Regions from separate parts of the Bacillus sp. FDAARGOS_235 genome, predicted to be linked through region 2. Evidence: a T-box and tRNA genes for the amino acid it is inferred to sense, from the RefSeq annotation. Region 2 holds a T-box; the other holds one or more tRNA genes.
What was found. The T-box of region 2 lies ahead of ileS2 (isoleucine--tRNA ligase). A T-box ahead of a tRNA ligase gene usually reads a tRNA of that ligase, here a tRNA-Ile.
Positions count from the first base shown of each region.

Region 1 (8,043 bases), 900 kb from region 2:
GATCGATAGTGAACCAGTACCGTGAGGGAAAGGTGAAAAGCACCCCGGAAGGGGAGTGAAAGAGATCCTGAAACCGTGTGCCTACAAATAGTCAGAGCCCGTTAATGGGTGATGGCGTGCCTTTTGTAGAATGAACCGGCGAGTTACGATCCCGTGCGAGGTTAAGTTGAAGAGACGGAGCCGCAGCGAAAGCGAGTCTGAATAGGGCGTTTAGTACGTGGTCGTAGACCCGAAACCAGGTGATCTACCCATGTCCAGGGTGAAGTTCAGGTAACACTGAATGGAGGCCCGAACCCACGCACGTTGAAAAGTGCGGGGATGAGGTGTGGGTAGCGGAGAAATTCCAATCGAACCTGGAGATAGCTGGTTCTCCCCGAAATAGCTTTAGGGCTAGCCTTAAGTGTAAGAGTCTTGGAGGTAGAGCACTGATTGAACTAGGGGTCCTCATCGGATTACCGAATTCAGTCAAACTCCGAATGCCAATGACTTATCCTTAGGAGTCAGACTGCGAGTGATAAGATCCGTAGTCAAGAGGGAAACAGCCCAGATCGCCAGCTAAGGTCCCAAAGTGTGTATTAAGTGGAAAAGGATGTGGAGTTGCTTAGACAACTAGGATGTTGGCTTAGAAGCAGCCACCATTTAAAGAGTGCGTAATAGCTCACTAGTCGAGTGACTCTGCGCCGAAAATGTACCGGGGCTAAATACACCACCGAAGCTGCGAATTGATACCAATGGTATCAGTGGTAGGGGAGCGTTCTAAGTGCAGTGAAGTCAGACCGGAAGGACTGGTGGAGCGCTTAGAAGTGAGAATGCCGGTATGAGTAGCGAAAGACGGGTGAGAATCCCGTCCACCGAATGCCTAAGGTTTCCTGAGGAAGGCTCGTCCGCTCAGGGTTAGTCAGGACCTAAGCCGAGGCCGACAGGCGTAGGCGATGGACAACAGGTTGATATTCCTGTACCACCTCTTTATCGTTTGAGCAATGGAGGGACGCAGAAGGATAGAAGAAGCGTGCGATTGGTTGTGCACGTCCAAGCAGTTAGGCTGATAAGTAGGTAAATCCGCTTATCGTGAAGGCTGAGCTGTGATGGGGAAGCTCCTTATGGAGCGAAGTCTTTGATTCCCCGCTGCCAAGAAAAGCTTCTAGCGAGATAAAAGGTGCCTGTACCGCAAACCGACACAGGTAGGCGAGGAGAGAATCCTAAGGTGTGCGAGAGAACTCTGGTTAAGGAACTCGGCAAAATGACCCCGTAACTTCGGGAGAAGGGGTGCTTTCTTAACGGAAAGCCGCAGTGAATAGGCCCAAGCGACTGTTTAGCAAAAACACAGGTCTCTGCGAAGCCGTAAGGCGAAGTATAGGGGCTGACACCTGCCCGGTGCTGGAAGGTTAAGGAGAGGGGTTAGCGTAAGCGAAGCTCTGAACTGAAGCCCCAGTAAACGGCGGCCGTAACTATAACGGTCCTAAGGTAGCGAAATTCCTTGTCGGGTAAGTTCCGACCCGCACGAAAGGTGTAACGATTTGGGCACTGTCTCAACCAGAGACTCGGTGAAATTATAGTACCTGTGAAGATGCAGGTTACCCGCGACAGGACGGAAAGACCCCGTGGAGCTTTACTGTAGCCTGATATTGAATTTTGGTACAGTTTGTACAGGATAGGCGGGAGCCATTGAAACCGGAGCGCTAGCTTCGGTGGAGGCGCTGGTGGGATACCGCCCTGACTGTATTGAAATTCTAACCTACGGGTCTTATCGACCCGGGAGACAGTGTCAGGTGGGCAGTTTGACTGGGGCGGTCGCCTCCTAAAGTGTAACGGAGGCGCCCAAAGGTTCCCTCAGAATGGTTGGAAATCATTCGTAGAGTGCAAAGGCATAAGGGAGCTTGACTGCGAGACCTACAAGTCGAGCAGGGACGAAAGTCGGGCTTAGTGATCCGGTGGTTCCGCATGGAAGGGCCATCGCTCAACGGATAAAAGCTACCCCGGGGATAACAGGCTTATCTCCCCCAAGAGTCCACATCGACGGGGAGGTTTGGCACCTCGATGTCGGCTCATCGCATCCTGGGGCTGTAGTCGGTCCCAAGGGTTGGGCTGTTCGCCCATTAAAGCGGTACGCGAGCTGGGTTCAGAACGTCGTGAGACAGTTCGGTCCCTATCCGTCGTGGGCGTAGGAAATTTGAGAGGAGCTGTCCTTAGTACGAGAGGACCGGGATGGACGCACCGCTGGTGTACCAGTTGTTCTGCCAAGGGCATAGCTGGGTAGCTATGTGCGGAAGGGATAAGTGCTGAAAGCATCTAAGCATGAAGCCCCCCTCAAGATGAGATTTCCCATAGCGTAAGCTAGTAAGATCCCTGAAAGATGATCAGGTTGATAGGTTCGAGGTGGAAGCATGGTGACATGTGGAGCTGACGAATACTAATAGATCGAGGACTTAACCATATAATATGAAGCAATGTTATCTAGTTTTGAAAGAATATAAAAAACTTGTTGACTTTAAAAGTTAAATAAGTTACAATAATTCTTGTCTTAAATGAATACAGTCTGGTAATGATGGCAGAGAGGTCACACCCGTTCCCATACCGAACACGGAAGTTAAGCTCTCTAGCGCCGATGGTAGTTGGGACCTTGTCCCTGTGAGAGTAGGACGTTGCCAGGCAAATGGAGGATTAGCTCAGCTGGGAGAGCACCTGCCTTACAAGCAGGGGGTCGGCGGTTCGATCCCGTCATCCTCCACCATTTAGCCGACTTAGCTCAATTGGTAGAGCAACTGACTTGTAATCAGTAGGTTGGGGGTTCAAGTCCTCTAGTCGGCACCAGTAACTATGGCGGTTGTGGCGAAGTGGTTAACGCACCGGATTGTGGCTCCGGCATTCGTGGGTTCGATTCCCATCAGTCGCCCCATTTTTTCTTAAATAAATTAATATGCGGGTGTGGCGGAATTGGCAGACGCACCAGACTTAGGATCTGGCGCCTTTGGCGTGGGGGTTCGACTCCCTTCACCCGCACTTTTAATAAAATATCTCATAACATGTCTTGCGGAAGTAGTTCAGTGGTAGAATACAACCTTGCCAAGGTTGGGGTCGCGGGTTCGAATCCCGTCTTCCGCTCCAATTTTCAATATGACATGCCGGGGTGGCGGAACAGGCAGACGCACAGGACTTAAAATCCTGCGGTGGGTGACCACCGTGCGGGTTCGACCCCCGCCCTCGGCACCATATGCGCCCGTAGCTCAATTGGATAGAGCGTTTGACTACGGATCAAGAGGTTAGGGGTTCGACTCCTCTCGGGCGCGCTTTTATTAACGGGAAGTGGCTCAGCTTGGTAGAGCACCTGGTTTGGGACCAGGGGGTCGCAGGTTCAAATCCTGTCTTCCCGATATTCCCAAAAACATGGGGCCTTAGCTCAGCTGGGAGAGCGCCTGCCTTGCACGCAGGAGGTCAGCGGTTCGATCCCGCTAGGCTCCACTTATTTTTATATTACTTATGGCGGTGTAGCTCAGCTGGCTAGAGCGTACGGTTCATACCCGTGAGGTCGGGGGTTCGATCCCCTCCGCCGCTACCATAAGGACCTTTAGCTCAGCTGGTTAGAGCAGACGGCTCATAACCGTCCGGTCGTAGGTTCGAGTCCTACAAGGTCCACCACTCAAAGTTTATATCTCGGAGGTATACCCAAGTTCGGCTGAAGGGATCGGTCTTGAAAACCGACAGGCGGCGAGAGTCGCGCGGGGGTTCGAATCCCTCTACCTCCTCCATTTTTTCTAAATTAAATATTTTATCATCGCGGGGTGGAGCAGCACGGTAGCTCGTCGGGCTCATAACCCGAAGGTCGCAGGTTCAAATCCTGTCCCCGCAACCAAATGGTCCCGTGGTGTAGTGGTTAACATGCCTGCCTGTCACGCAGGAGATCGCCGGTTCGACCCCGGTCGGGACCGCCATTTTTTTACATAAAGGCTCGGTAGCTCAGTCGGTAGAGCAGAGGACTGAAAATCCTCGTGTCGGCGGTTCGATTCCGTCCCGAGCCACCATTTTGAAATCGCAAGCCGGCTTAGCTCAATTGGTAGAGCAACTGACTTGTAATCAGTAGGTTGGGGGTTCAAGTCCTCTAGCCGGCACCACTTTCAAAATGAGCCATTAGCTCAGTTGGTAGAGCATCTGACTTTTAATCAGAGGGTCGAAGGTTCGAATCCTTCATGGCTCACCATTTACAATTTAATGCGGGTGTAGTTTAGTGGTAAAACAAGAGCCTTCCAAGCTCTGGTCGAGAGTTCGATTCTCTTCACCCGCTTTTCAATTATGGGCCTATAGCTCAGCTGGTTAGAGCGCACGCCTGATAAGCGTGAGGTCGATGGTTCGAGTCCATTTAGGCCCACCATAATTGTTCCGCAGTAGCTCAGTGGTAGAGCTATCGGCTGTTAACCGATCGGTCGTAGGTTCGAGTCCTACCTGCGGAGCCATATTATAGAGAAGTACCCAAGTGGCTCAAGGGGCTCCCCTGCTAAGGGAGTAGATCGCGAACGCGGTGCGAGGGTTCGAATCCCTTCTTCTCTGCCAGAATTGGCCCGTTGGTCAAGTGGTTAAGACACCGCCCTTTCACGGCGGTAACACGGGTTCGAATCCCGTACGGGTCATACTAAAAGAGATAGCATAATCTGCTATCTCTTTTTTGTTGTGTAAAAGTGGGCTTTGGATAGTCTGCTTTTTTTTATGGATTTCTTGTATACTTTTTTCTATTTGAATCGTCTAACTAATAGAAAGGAGAGAGCGATGGAGTATGAAAAAATCATTATAGAAACATCTAAAAGCATTTATAGGTATTTACTTAAAATTGGAGTACCACCAGTAGAAGCAGAAGATATCGTTCAAGACACGATACATAAGGCATTAGTATCTATACCGAATATGAAAATTACGTATATAAAAACATGGTTATTTCAAGTTGCGATTAATAGGCATCGTGATCTAGCAAGAAGGCAACAGCGTATTGAACAAATCCCGATTGAATCTGTTCAATTAATTGGAGCAAAAGGATTAGATGAACCACTTTTAAGAAAAGAGCTTCAAGTAGAAATACAAAGCATACTTGGAAAGATGAATCCAGTATATAAACATATTCTTTTATTAAAGTATGACTATGAACTCTCATATAAGGAGATAGCAACCGTATTAGAGATGAAAGAAGAGACCGTACGTGTTTCTTTGTATAGGGCTCGCAATGAGTTTAAAAAGCTGTATGGGAGGTTTGAAGATGAGCAGAGATGATTTCGATTTTGATATAGATTCAAGTAAAGTATCAAAAATGTTGAAGAAGGCGAAGCGAAGACAATTATTAAAAATTACAGTAATTTCGATTTCACTTTTTATTGTTCTATTCTTTGGTTTTATAATAGTAATTTCACAATTGAACAATAGAGCTTACTTAACTATGGATCGTGACTTAAATATGATAAGACAAATTACAAGACCTAATACGGAAAGAGGCGTAGCAATTACTTCTAACGGTTTATTTAAAAGCACAGTAGAGTATAAAACATATAAGGTTATTGAAGGGAAACCTGTTAAGTGGGAAGATGAAGTGTATGAGTATAAAGTTTGGAATACATTTCGCCGATTATCGAATGTAAATCCATTAACAATATCAGATAATGTTGTAATGGGGAATGAACGTATTAATAAGACAAGTGAATTGTATAATAATCAAACGATGGAAAGAGAGATGCAGTTTTATCTCCCATTTGCTTCATATAATCGTTATATAAATGATATAGAGAAAATAAAAGATGAAAAGAAAGTAGCTGAATTGGCTATATCTTTTGATAAACCGTATAAAGTGTCTGAAATAAAAGAGATACTTCCAGAAGGGGTGCATCCTGTTTGGTATTGGGTAGATACGTATGATGATAAAAAATCATATTCTATTGATGATATGACCGAAAGTGCTTATAATGTGTACGGTTTTAAAGCAAAACCAGGTGATATTGAATTTGGAAATGGAACGGAAAAAGATTTTCTTTTAGCAATTCAAAATGGACTGGAGCAAAAGGGAAAGTATTATGAGGAATATGAACGTATATATGACTACCTAAAAGGAAAGAAAATAAAACCAAGTGAGCAAGATGTAAAAGTTATCGGTGTTGTTGTGACGGGAACGGCTGTGGATTTACAAAAATTAAACGGTCAAAATTACGTAAAAGCTGCTGTTTTAGGGGCTACTGCGGAAAATAAATAATATATAGAAGAAGCTGTCTCCCAATAAGTAATCTACTGGAGACAGCTTTTTATGTTGTCATTATTGTCGAGTTTTGTCGGTAAGTCGATATATTGCAAAAATCGCTGATATAATTTGAGTTACGATCGATAAATTTCAATAATCGCTGATATATTTGAAGTTACGGTCGATATATTCTAATAATCGCCGATATAATTTCACTTATCGACAAAAACCATAAGAAAAACCCTTTCACAATCTAAAGAAAACGTCTCCATTGAAATGGATTCCACACCTATTCCAATAACTTTACACTCTATGTGAAAAAGTTCACAAATAGGCCATAAATTGTGAAGTAATTCACAATGATACGTGCTACAATATGAATGTAAAGAAGTTAAACAACATTAAATTAGTATTTTAATTAATTACTTAAACAATCATAAAAAAATATATGTGAACAATAGAGAGGGGAAATTAACATGAAAAAAGGTATCAATCGTGTAGTATTAGTAGGAACAGGAGCTGTAGGTTGTAGTTACGCTTACTCAATGATCAACCAAGGTGTAGCTGAAGAATTCGTACTTGTAGATGTTAATGAAGCAAAAGCAGAAGGGGAAGCAATGGACTTAAGCCATGCGGTACCATTCTCTCCATCACCAACAAAAGTTTGGAGCGGTAGCTATGCAGATTGTAAAGATGCAGATTTAGTAGTTATCACTGCGGGATTACCACAAAAACCAGGTGAAACTCGTTTAGACTTAGTTGAGAAAAATACAAAGATCTTTAAACAAATCGTTCGCGGTATTATGGATAGCGGATTCGATGGAATCTTCTTAATCGCAACTAACCCAGTTGACATTTTAACTTACGTAACTTGGAAAGAATCTGGTCTACCAAAAGAGCGCGTAATCGGTTCTGGTACAACTTTAGACTCTGCTCGTTTCCGTTACATGTTAGGTGACTACTTAGATGTAGATCCACGTAACGTTCATGCTTACATCGTTGGTGAGCACGGTGATACTGAACTTCCAGTATGGAGCCACGCTACTATCGGTGTACAAAAACTAGAAACAATCTTAGCTAACAACGAACAGTACAATCAAGAAGACTTAGATAAAATTTTCGAAAACGTACGTGATGCAGCTTATCATATCATCGAGCGTAAAGGTGCAACTTACTACGGAATCGGTATGTCACTACTTCGTGTAACTAAAGCAATCTTAAACAACGAGAACAGCGTATTAACTGTATCTGCATACCTTGAAGGTCAATACGGTGAGAAAGATGCTTACGTAGGTGTTCCAGCTGTAATTAACCGCGAAGGTGTACGTGAAATTGTAGAACTTGAGCTAAATGAAGAAGAAAAAGTGAAATTCGCTCATTCTGTAAAAGTATTAAAAGAAACAATGGCACCAGTACTATAATAATTGCTAAATAATTCAGAGGTGGGAAACTGCTTCTTACCTCTGAACTTATATAATTTAATATAAATTCCTTTTCCGGTTTCCCTTGTATATCCCCAATATACCCCTTTTGCTGGATAAGGGTCGTTTATAGAAAAAGAGCACTCTACTTTACGTAGAGTGCTCTTTTTTATCCCGCTATTTGCCGGGCAGTAAGACCCCGATTGGTGTGGGCTAATAATCAGTGGGGATGAACAAACCCCCCACTGATTAAAGTTTCACTTTATTATTTTTTAGGCGTTAAGCCCAATTTCTTTAAAATATCTGCGAGTGTACCGCTTTTTGATTTTTCTACAGCTGTTTGTGCTTTAGATGCATCTGGTCCTTTTTTCAAGAAGTTCTTTTCAACGAAACGAATGTCTTTTTCATCGACAATTC
Region 1 is NZ_CP020437.2:3,490,112-3,498,154, forward strand. It holds rRNA gene A6J74_RS19945 (23S ribosomal RNA) at 1-2,434, shown strand, start outside; rRNA gene rrf (5S ribosomal RNA) at 2,536-2,651, shown strand; tRNA gene A6J74_RS19955 (tRNA-Val) at 2,656-2,731, shown strand; tRNA gene A6J74_RS19960 (tRNA-Thr) at 2,736-2,811, shown strand; tRNA gene A6J74_RS19965 (tRNA-His) at 2,821-2,896, shown strand; tRNA gene A6J74_RS19970 (tRNA-Leu) at 2,920-3,000, shown strand; tRNA gene A6J74_RS19975 (tRNA-Gly) at 3,031-3,105, shown strand; tRNA gene A6J74_RS19980 (tRNA-Leu) at 3,122-3,210, shown strand; tRNA gene A6J74_RS19985 (tRNA-Arg) at 3,214-3,287, shown strand; tRNA gene A6J74_RS19990 (tRNA-Pro) at 3,298-3,371, shown strand; tRNA gene A6J74_RS19995 (tRNA-Ala) at 3,387-3,459, shown strand; tRNA gene A6J74_RS20000 (tRNA-Met) at 3,480-3,556, shown strand; tRNA gene A6J74_RS20005 (tRNA-Ile) at 3,560-3,636, shown strand; tRNA gene A6J74_RS20010 (tRNA-Ser) at 3,654-3,746, shown strand; tRNA gene A6J74_RS20015 (tRNA-Met) at 3,774-3,850, shown strand; tRNA gene A6J74_RS20020 (tRNA-Asp) at 3,854-3,929, shown strand; tRNA gene A6J74_RS20025 (tRNA-Phe) at 3,944-4,019, shown strand; tRNA gene A6J74_RS20030 (tRNA-Thr) at 4,034-4,109, shown strand; tRNA gene A6J74_RS20035 (tRNA-Lys) at 4,120-4,195, shown strand; tRNA gene A6J74_RS20040 (tRNA-Gly) at 4,209-4,279, shown strand; tRNA gene A6J74_RS20045 (tRNA-Ile) at 4,290-4,366, shown strand; tRNA gene A6J74_RS20050 (tRNA-Asn) at 4,374-4,448, shown strand; tRNA gene A6J74_RS20055 (tRNA-Ser) at 4,455-4,545, shown strand; tRNA gene A6J74_RS20060 (tRNA-Glu) at 4,551-4,622, shown strand; gene A6J74_RS20065 (RNA polymerase sigma factor) at 4,759-5,253, shown strand; gene A6J74_RS20070 (anti sigma factor C-terminal domain-containing protein) at 5,240-6,220, shown strand; gene A6J74_RS20075 (L-lactate dehydrogenase) at 6,682-7,626, shown strand; partial or broken gene A6J74_RS30490 (dockerin type I domain-containing protein) at 7,892-8,043, opposite strand, start outside.
Region 1: it has a tRNA-Ile gene. The T-box ahead of ileS2 (isoleucine--tRNA ligase) is inferred to sense a tRNA for this amino acid. The anticodon was not compared.

Region 2 (8,043 bases):
AGTAATGGAAGCTGGAATTATCGATTTAGGTGAAAATAGAAATGAAGGTTTCTTACAGAAATACGAGCATTTTGGCTCAAAAGTTAATTGGCACTTTATTGGCTCATTACAAACGAGAAAAGTAAAAGAAATCATTAATGAAATTGATTATTTACATTCGTTAGATCGTCTTTCTCTGGCGAAAGAAATTCAGAAACGTGCTGATAAGAAAGTGAAATGCTTTATTCAAGTGAAAACCTCATCTGAAGAATCAAAGCAAGGATTGGCAATAGAAGAAACAGTTTCTTTTATTCAAAGTTTGCAAGAATTGGATAAGATTGAAGTGGTTGGACTAATGACGATGGCGCCATTTACAGAAGAAGAGGAAGAAGTTCGTCGCTGCTTTAAGGACTTGCGCAAGCTACAAATAGAGGTGCAGGAGCTAAATCTATTACATGCGCCATGTAAAGAATTATCAATGGGAATGTCCAATGATTACACGATTGCAATTGAAGAAGGTGCTACATATATTCGTTTGGGAACGATTTTAGTAGGAAAAGCGTAAAAGGAAGGAGAATCTTATTATGAGTTGGTCAAAAGTAAAATACTTCTTTTTTGATACACCAGAAGAAAAAGAAGCAGCTCAATATAGCTATGAAAAGGAGCAAACGGATATGAAGAAGCAGCAAGATCCGCTGGAACAACAAGATGTTACGTTTCCGAAAGCACAACCGAAACAAAATGTTGTGAGCATTGAAACGGCAAAGCAATCTTCAAAAGTTGTTTTATTAGAACCACGCACGTATTCGGAAGCGCAAGGTATTGCGGACCATTTGAAAGGTAGACGAGCTGTTGTAATTAATTTGCAAAGAATGTCTACTGATCAAGCAGTACGTATCGTTGACTTTTTAAGTGGTACTGTATACGCTATAGGCGGGGACATTCAAAAAATAGGACCGAAAACATTTATGTGTACACCTGAAAATGTAGATATTGTTGGTGCAATTTCAGAATTATTCGGCGAAGAAGAAGAAACAAATATAAAGAGGTGGTAATACGCCATGACAACCGTTTTAAATGTTTTACTTACTGCTATCGAGATTTACTCGTGGGCACTTATCATTTACATCCTCCTATCATGGTTTCCTGGTGCAAAGGAATCAACTTTTGGAGATTTTCTTGCACGTATTTGTGAACCGTATTTAGAACCATTTCGCAGATTTATTCCGCCGTTTGGTATGATTGATATCTCTCCACTCGTTGCGATTTTTGCGTTAAAACTTGCTAAAAGTGGTTTGTTCAGTTTGTTCAGCTATTTCTTGTAATAAGAGGCTAAATACATGAGCATTTACGAACATTTCAGACCTGATGAAGAGGTCTTTGTAGATAAAGTGCTAGAGTGGAAGCGAGCAGCAGAGTACCATCAAGTGAAACTAACAGATTTCCTTGATCCAAGACAGCAACAAATTGTTTCTATGGTAATTGGACAAGGAGATGTTGCTGTGCAATTTGATGGTGCAACGCCTTACGCAGAGCGTAGAAGAGCACTTATTTATCCAGACTATCTAGAATTAAATGAAGAAGAATTTCAAGTAGAAGTATTAGAAATTGACTATCCTTCCAAGTTTTATACGCTAGAACATAGGCAAATATTAGGTACATTTATGTCACTTGGTTTAACGAGAGAAAAATGTGGTGATATTTTGCTTCAAGAAAATCGTGCCCAAATTGTAGTTGCGAAAGAAATCGTATCTTACATTGAGATGAACTTACAAGCAATAGGGAAAGTAAAAGTCTCCTTATCAGCAGTACAAGGAGAACAAATTCTACAGACTCATGAAACGTGGGGAGAGAAATCTGGAACGGTTTCTTCACTTCGCTTAGATGTTATGTTGGCTGAAATGTTACATATATCCAGACAGAAAGTGCAACCTTTCATAAAAAATGGTTTAGTAAAAGTCAATTGGAAAACAGTAGAGCAAACTTCTTATGAATGTTATCCAGGAGATGTGTTTTCGGTGAGAGGATATGGGCGAAGTAAATTGTTTTCTGTAGAAGGTAGAACAAAACGCGACAAATGGAGAATTTTGTATGGTATACTAAAATGATTGGTTTTTTAGAAGGAAATCCTCCTATTTTGTCGAAGAAAAGATATAATTGAAAGAGGAAATTTAGATAACTACTTGGAGGTGGCGTTGTGCCGTTAACACCATTAGATATTCATAACAAAGAATTTGGTCGCGGATTCCGTGGCTATGATGAAGATCAAGTAAATGAGTTTCTTGATCAAATTATCAAAGATTATGAATTAGTCATTCGTGAGAAAAAAGCTTTAGAAGAAAAAGTTGCGCAATTAGAAGGAAAGTTAGATCATTTTTCTAACATTGAAGATACGTTAAACAAATCTATCGTTGTTGCACAAGAAGCAGCGGAAGAAGTAAAACGTAATGCGCAAAAAGAAGCGAAATTAATCGTACGTGAAGCTGAAAAAAATGCAGATCGTATCATTAACGAAGCTTTAGTAAAATCAAGAAAAGTTGCTTTTGATATTGAAGAGCTAAAGAAACAAGCGAAAGTATTCCGAACTCGTTTCCGTATGTTATTAGAGACACAGCTTGAAATGCTAAACAACGATGATTGGGATAAACTAATTGAGTTAGAAGACGAAGTAGATGAGCTGTTGAAAAAAGAAGAAACAGTGTAAGCTTGACGTTTTTCTCATTATTACATATAATTTTAAACAACATATTTATTAAGAAAAACGAAGATAGGGATAAGTACCTTTTCAAACCTTATATAGCGAACTGAGGACGGTGTAAGCTCAGGATAAGGAGATTAGTGGGAATATCACCCTGGAGTTCCGCGCTGAACAAATAGAGTAAGCGTAGGCGTGTATTCGCGTTAAGAATATAAAGAGGGTTTTATACATATGTATAGAATCTACTAGGGTGGTACCGCGGGAGACTTTCTCGTCCCTTTTTGGGATGAGAAGGTCTCTTTTTTATTCCGTTTTTTAAGTATTTCTTTTATACATGTAAGGAGGAATTGAGCATGGAGTACAAAAATACATTACTGATGCCAAAAACAGAGTTCCCAATGCGTGGGAATTTACCAAAACGTGAGCCTGCAATGCAAGAAAAATGGGCTGAAATGAATATTTATGAAAAAGTACAAGAACATACAAAAGGCCGTCCTTTATTTGTGTTGCATGATGGACCTCCATATGCGAATGGTGACATTCATATGGGACATGCATTAAATAAAGTGTTAAAAGACTTTATTGTTCGCTATAAGTCAATGACTGGTTTCAGTGCACCATATGTTCCAGGTTGGGATACGCACGGTTTACCAATCGAACAAGCGTTAACGAATAAAGGTGTAAAACGTAAAGAAATGACAGTTGCTGAGTTCCGTAAGTTATGTGCAGAGTATGCATATGAACAAGTAGAACGTCAACGTGAACAATTTAAGCGCCTAGGTGTACGTGCAGATTGGGATAATCCATATATTACTTTAGAGCCAGCTTATGAAGCACAACAAATTAAAGTGTTTGGTGATATGGCGAAAAAAGGTTACATCTATAAAGGGCAAAAACCAGTTTACTGGTCTCCAACAAGTGAGTCTGCTTTAGCAGAAGCTGAAATTGAATACCAAGATAAAAAATCAGCATCTATTTATGTAGCGTTCCCTGTAAAAGACGGAAAGAACGTATTAGAAGGTGATGAGAAATTTATCATTTGGACAACAACTCCTTGGACATTACCTGCGAACTTAGGTATTTCTGTTCATCCAGAGCTTGAATATAGCATTGTAAAAGTAAATGACGAGAAATATATTATCGCTTCTGAATTATTTGAGACAGTTGCAAAAACGTTAGAGTGGGAAAAAGCTGAAGTTGTGAAAACGGTAAAAGGTAGCGAACTTGAGTATACAGTTGCAAAACACCCATTCTACGAGCGTGATTCATTAGTTATGCTAGGAGATCACGTAACAACAGAGGCAGGTACAGGTTGTGTTCATACAGCACCAGGACATGGGGAAGATGACTTCGTTGTTGGTAAAAAGTATGGATTAGAAGTACTTTGCCCAGTTGATGATAAAGGTGTATTAACAAATGAAGCACCTGGATTTGAAGGCTTATTCTATGATAAAGCTAACAAGCCAATTACAGAAAAATTAGAAGAAGTAGGCGCGTTACTGAAACTAACATTCATTACGCATTCATACCCACATGATTGGAGAACGAAAAAACCAATTATTTTCCGTGCGACAGCACAGTGGTTTGCATCTATTGAAGCATTTCGTAAAGAGTTATTAGAAGCTGTTGCGGAAACGAAATGGGTACCAGCATGGGGCGAAACTCGTCTTCATAACATGGTTCGTGACCGTGGTGACTGGTGTATTTCTCGTCAGCGTGCATGGGGTGTGCCAATTCCTGTATTCTATGCTGAGAATGGTGATCCAATTATTACAGATGAAACAATTAACCATGTAGCAGATTTATTCCGTGAACACGGTTCTAACGTATGGTTTGAGCGTGAAGCGAAAGATTTATTACCAGAAGGATTTACACATCCAGGTAGCCCAAATGGTGAATTCCGTAAAGAAACAGATATCATGGATGTATGGTTCGACTCAGGTTCATCTCACCAAGCGGTATTAGAAGAGCGCGATGACTTACAACGTCCAGCTGATTTATATTTAGAAGGATCTGACCAATATCGTGGTTGGTTTAACTCTTCATTATCAACAGCAGTTGCTGTAACAGGTAAAGCTCCATATAAAGGCGTACTAAGCCATGGTTTCGTACTAGATGGTGAAGGACGTAAAATGAGTAAGTCGATTGGAAACATCGTCGTACCGAAGAAAATTATGGATCAATTAGGCGGAGATATTTTACGTTTATGGGTATCATCTGTTGACTATCAATCTGACGTACGTATTTCAGATGATATTTTAAAACAAGTAGCAGAAGTGTATCGTAAAATCCGTAACACATTCCGTTTCTTATTAGGCAACTTAGATGACTTTAAGCCAAGTGAAAACACAGTAGCGGTAGCTGAACTTCGTGAAGTAGATCGTTACATGTTAGTGAAGTTAAATGACTTAATTACAAAAGTAAAAGAAGCATATGAAACATATGACTTTGCTGCTGTATATCATGCTATTCACAACTTCTGTACAATTGATCTAAGTTCATTCTACTTAGACTTTGCAAAAGACATTTTATACATTGAAGGTGCAAATCACGCGGATCGTCGTGCAATTCAAACTGTATTATATGACGTTCTTGTTGCATTAACGAAACTTGTAACACCAATCTTACCTCATACAGCTGATGAAGTATGGCCATATGTTCCAGGTGTAACAGAAGAAAGCGTACAGTTAACTAACATGCCGGAAGCTACAGAAGTAGAGGGTTCGGAAGCGTTAAAAGCGAAATGGGATGCATTTATGACATTACGTGATGACGTATTAAAAGCGTTAGAAGTAGCTCGTAATGAGAAAGTAATTGGTAAGTCATTAAATGCGAGCATTACTCTTTATCCAACTGCAGAAATGAAAGTAATGTTAGAGTCTATTAGCGAAGACTTGAAGCAATTATTCATCGTTTCTGAATATAAACTTGGTGGTATGATGGAAGAAGCTCCAGCAGATGCGCCTAAGTATGAGCATACAGCGGTTGTCGTTTCTCAAGCAACTGGTGAAACATGCGAACGTTGTTGGGTAGTTTCAGAAACAATTGGTAAAGATGCTGAACATGAAACATTATGTGAGCGTTGTGCATCAGTTGTTAAAGAAAACTATGTAAAATAATAAAAAAACTGACTGCTATTGATGCAGTCAGTTTTTTTATTGATGGTATATCGAAATAACTTTCAGGCTCTTTCCTGTGAAGGAAAAATGTGTGTGAGGTAAGCAAATAAATTTCGGACACACTAACTGTACATTACAGCTAGGAGGAATGTACACGTGAATGAAATTTACATGGAAATAAAAGAAGAATTGCAATTGATGAGAAAAGAGTTGCAAGAGAGACTAGCTAAAGAAGTAATGCACAAATATGATGCTGAGTTCAGCCAAGAGCTTGGATATGAAATTAAGGAAGAGATAAAGAAAAAATTGCTATTACATGATATAAAAGAGGACTTAAAGGATGTAGAACGCGCATTATTTAAAATGGAAATAGATATGTACGGTATTTGTGAAGAGACGGGGAGAGTAATTTCGACAAAGCAAATGAAAACAATGCCGACTGCCCGTACGATTCATGAATTTTTCTATGAAAAGGTAAATGTATGAATACGCACAACGATATTATATTACCTTTTTTTAATTTATTTTATTCTTCTATAAAGGTTCATTGTGAAAAGGTAGCAGCTATGCTAAAATTTTGAGGTACACTGTCTTTGTGGGGGAAATGAAAATGATATATTATGTAATAGCGTTATTTGTCATTGCCATCGATCAAATATCGAAGTGGCTAATTGTAAAGAACTTGGAATTGGGTATGAGCATTCCGATAATCGATAATGTATTATACATAACATCACATCGAAATAGAGGAGCTGCCTGGGGGATTTTAGAAAATAAAATGTGGTTTTTCTACATTATTACGGTTGTCTTTGTAGTATTTATCGTAATGTATATGAAAAAATATGCAAAAACAGACAAGCTTCTAGGAATTTCATTAGGTCTAATTTTAGGTGGAGCAATTGGTAACTTTATTGATCGTGTATTTAGACAAGAAGTAGTGGATTTTATTCACGTGTATATTTTCTCGTACAACTATCCAGTATTCAATGTAGCTGATTCAGCGTTATGTATTGGTGTTGTATTAATTATTATTCAAACATTATTAGAAGGCAAGAAAACGAAGGAGTAATTGAATGAGTGAAGTAGTACAGGTAACAGTTGCAGAAGAACAAAAAAGTGAGCGAATCGATAAATTCGTTGCAGAAATTAACAGTGAATGGTCACGTTCACAAGTACAGCAATGGATTAAAGATGATGTTGTAACAGTGAATGGGAAATCGGTAAAAGTAAATTATAAAGTTAAAGAAAATGATGAAATTACAGTAACGATTCCTGATCCGGAAGAGTTAGATATTCAAGCGGAAGATATGAACTTAGAAATTTATTATGAAGATGCAGATGTACTTGTTGTAAATAAGCCACGTGGTATGGTTGTACATCCAGCACCAGGTCATACAAGTGGCACACTTGTGAATGGTCTTATGCATCATTGTACAGATTTATCAGGCATTAACGGTGTAATGCGTCCTGGTATCGTGCATCGTATTGATAAAGATACATCTGGCCTATTAATGGTTGCTAAAAATGATATGGCACACGAATCACTTGTAAATCAACTTGTAGCAAAAACAGTAACAAGACGTTACAAAGCGATTGTACACGGTGTTATTCCGCATGATAAGGGAACGATTGATGCTCCGATTGCTCGTGATAAGAAAGAACGTCAAAGTATGACAGTTGATGAAAATGGTAAGCATGCTGTTACGCATTTCCAAGTGTTAGATCGTTTCAAAGATTTCACACTTGTAGAATGTCGCTTAGAAACAGGACGTACACACCAAATTCGTGTTCATATGAAATATATTGGCTATCCACTTGCAGGAGATCCAAAGTATGGACCAAAGAAAACATTAGACATGAATGGACAGGCACTTCATGCAGGTATTTTAGGATTTGACCACCCTCGTACTGGTGAATATATTCAGTTTGAGGCACCGATTCCAGAAGTGTTTGAAGAGACTTTAAATATTTTACGGAAATAGTATTGACAAATCATGAGAAAACTGAGATACTGACAACAGTTAAATAATGATCCTTTAACACAGCCCCGTGAGGTTGAGAAGGTAACGGTTTGAAATACTTAGGGTATGTTGTACCCTTTTTTCAAAAGTCCTCTCGCACACGCTGAGAGGACTTTTTTTATACCATTACTCTCACGCAAGAAAAATAGCTTGGAGGTGTAGAGCATGCAGGAAAAAGCTGTCGTTTTAGATGACCAAATGATTCGCCGCGCTTTAACACGAATTA
Region 2 is NZ_CP020437.2:4,393,338-4,401,380, forward strand. It holds gene A6J74_RS25090 (YggS family pyridoxal phosphate-dependent enzyme) at 1-544, shown strand, start outside; gene A6J74_RS25095 (cell division protein SepF) at 564-1,034, shown strand; gene A6J74_RS25100 (YggT family protein) at 1,041-1,304, shown strand; gene A6J74_RS25105 (YlmH family RNA-binding protein) at 1,320-2,087, shown strand; gene divIVA (septum site-determining protein DivIVA) at 2,177-2,683, shown strand; T-box leader at 2,735-2,959, shown strand; gene ileS2 (isoleucine--tRNA ligase) at 3,031-5,796, shown strand; gene A6J74_RS25120 (TraR/DksA C4-type zinc finger protein) at 5,953-6,282, shown strand; gene lspA (lipoprotein signal peptidase LspA) at 6,407-6,865, shown strand; gene A6J74_RS25130 (RluA family pseudouridine synthase) at 6,870-7,778, shown strand; gene pyrR (bifunctional pyrimidine operon transcriptional regulator/uracil phosphoribosyltransferase) at 7,983-8,043, shown strand, end outside.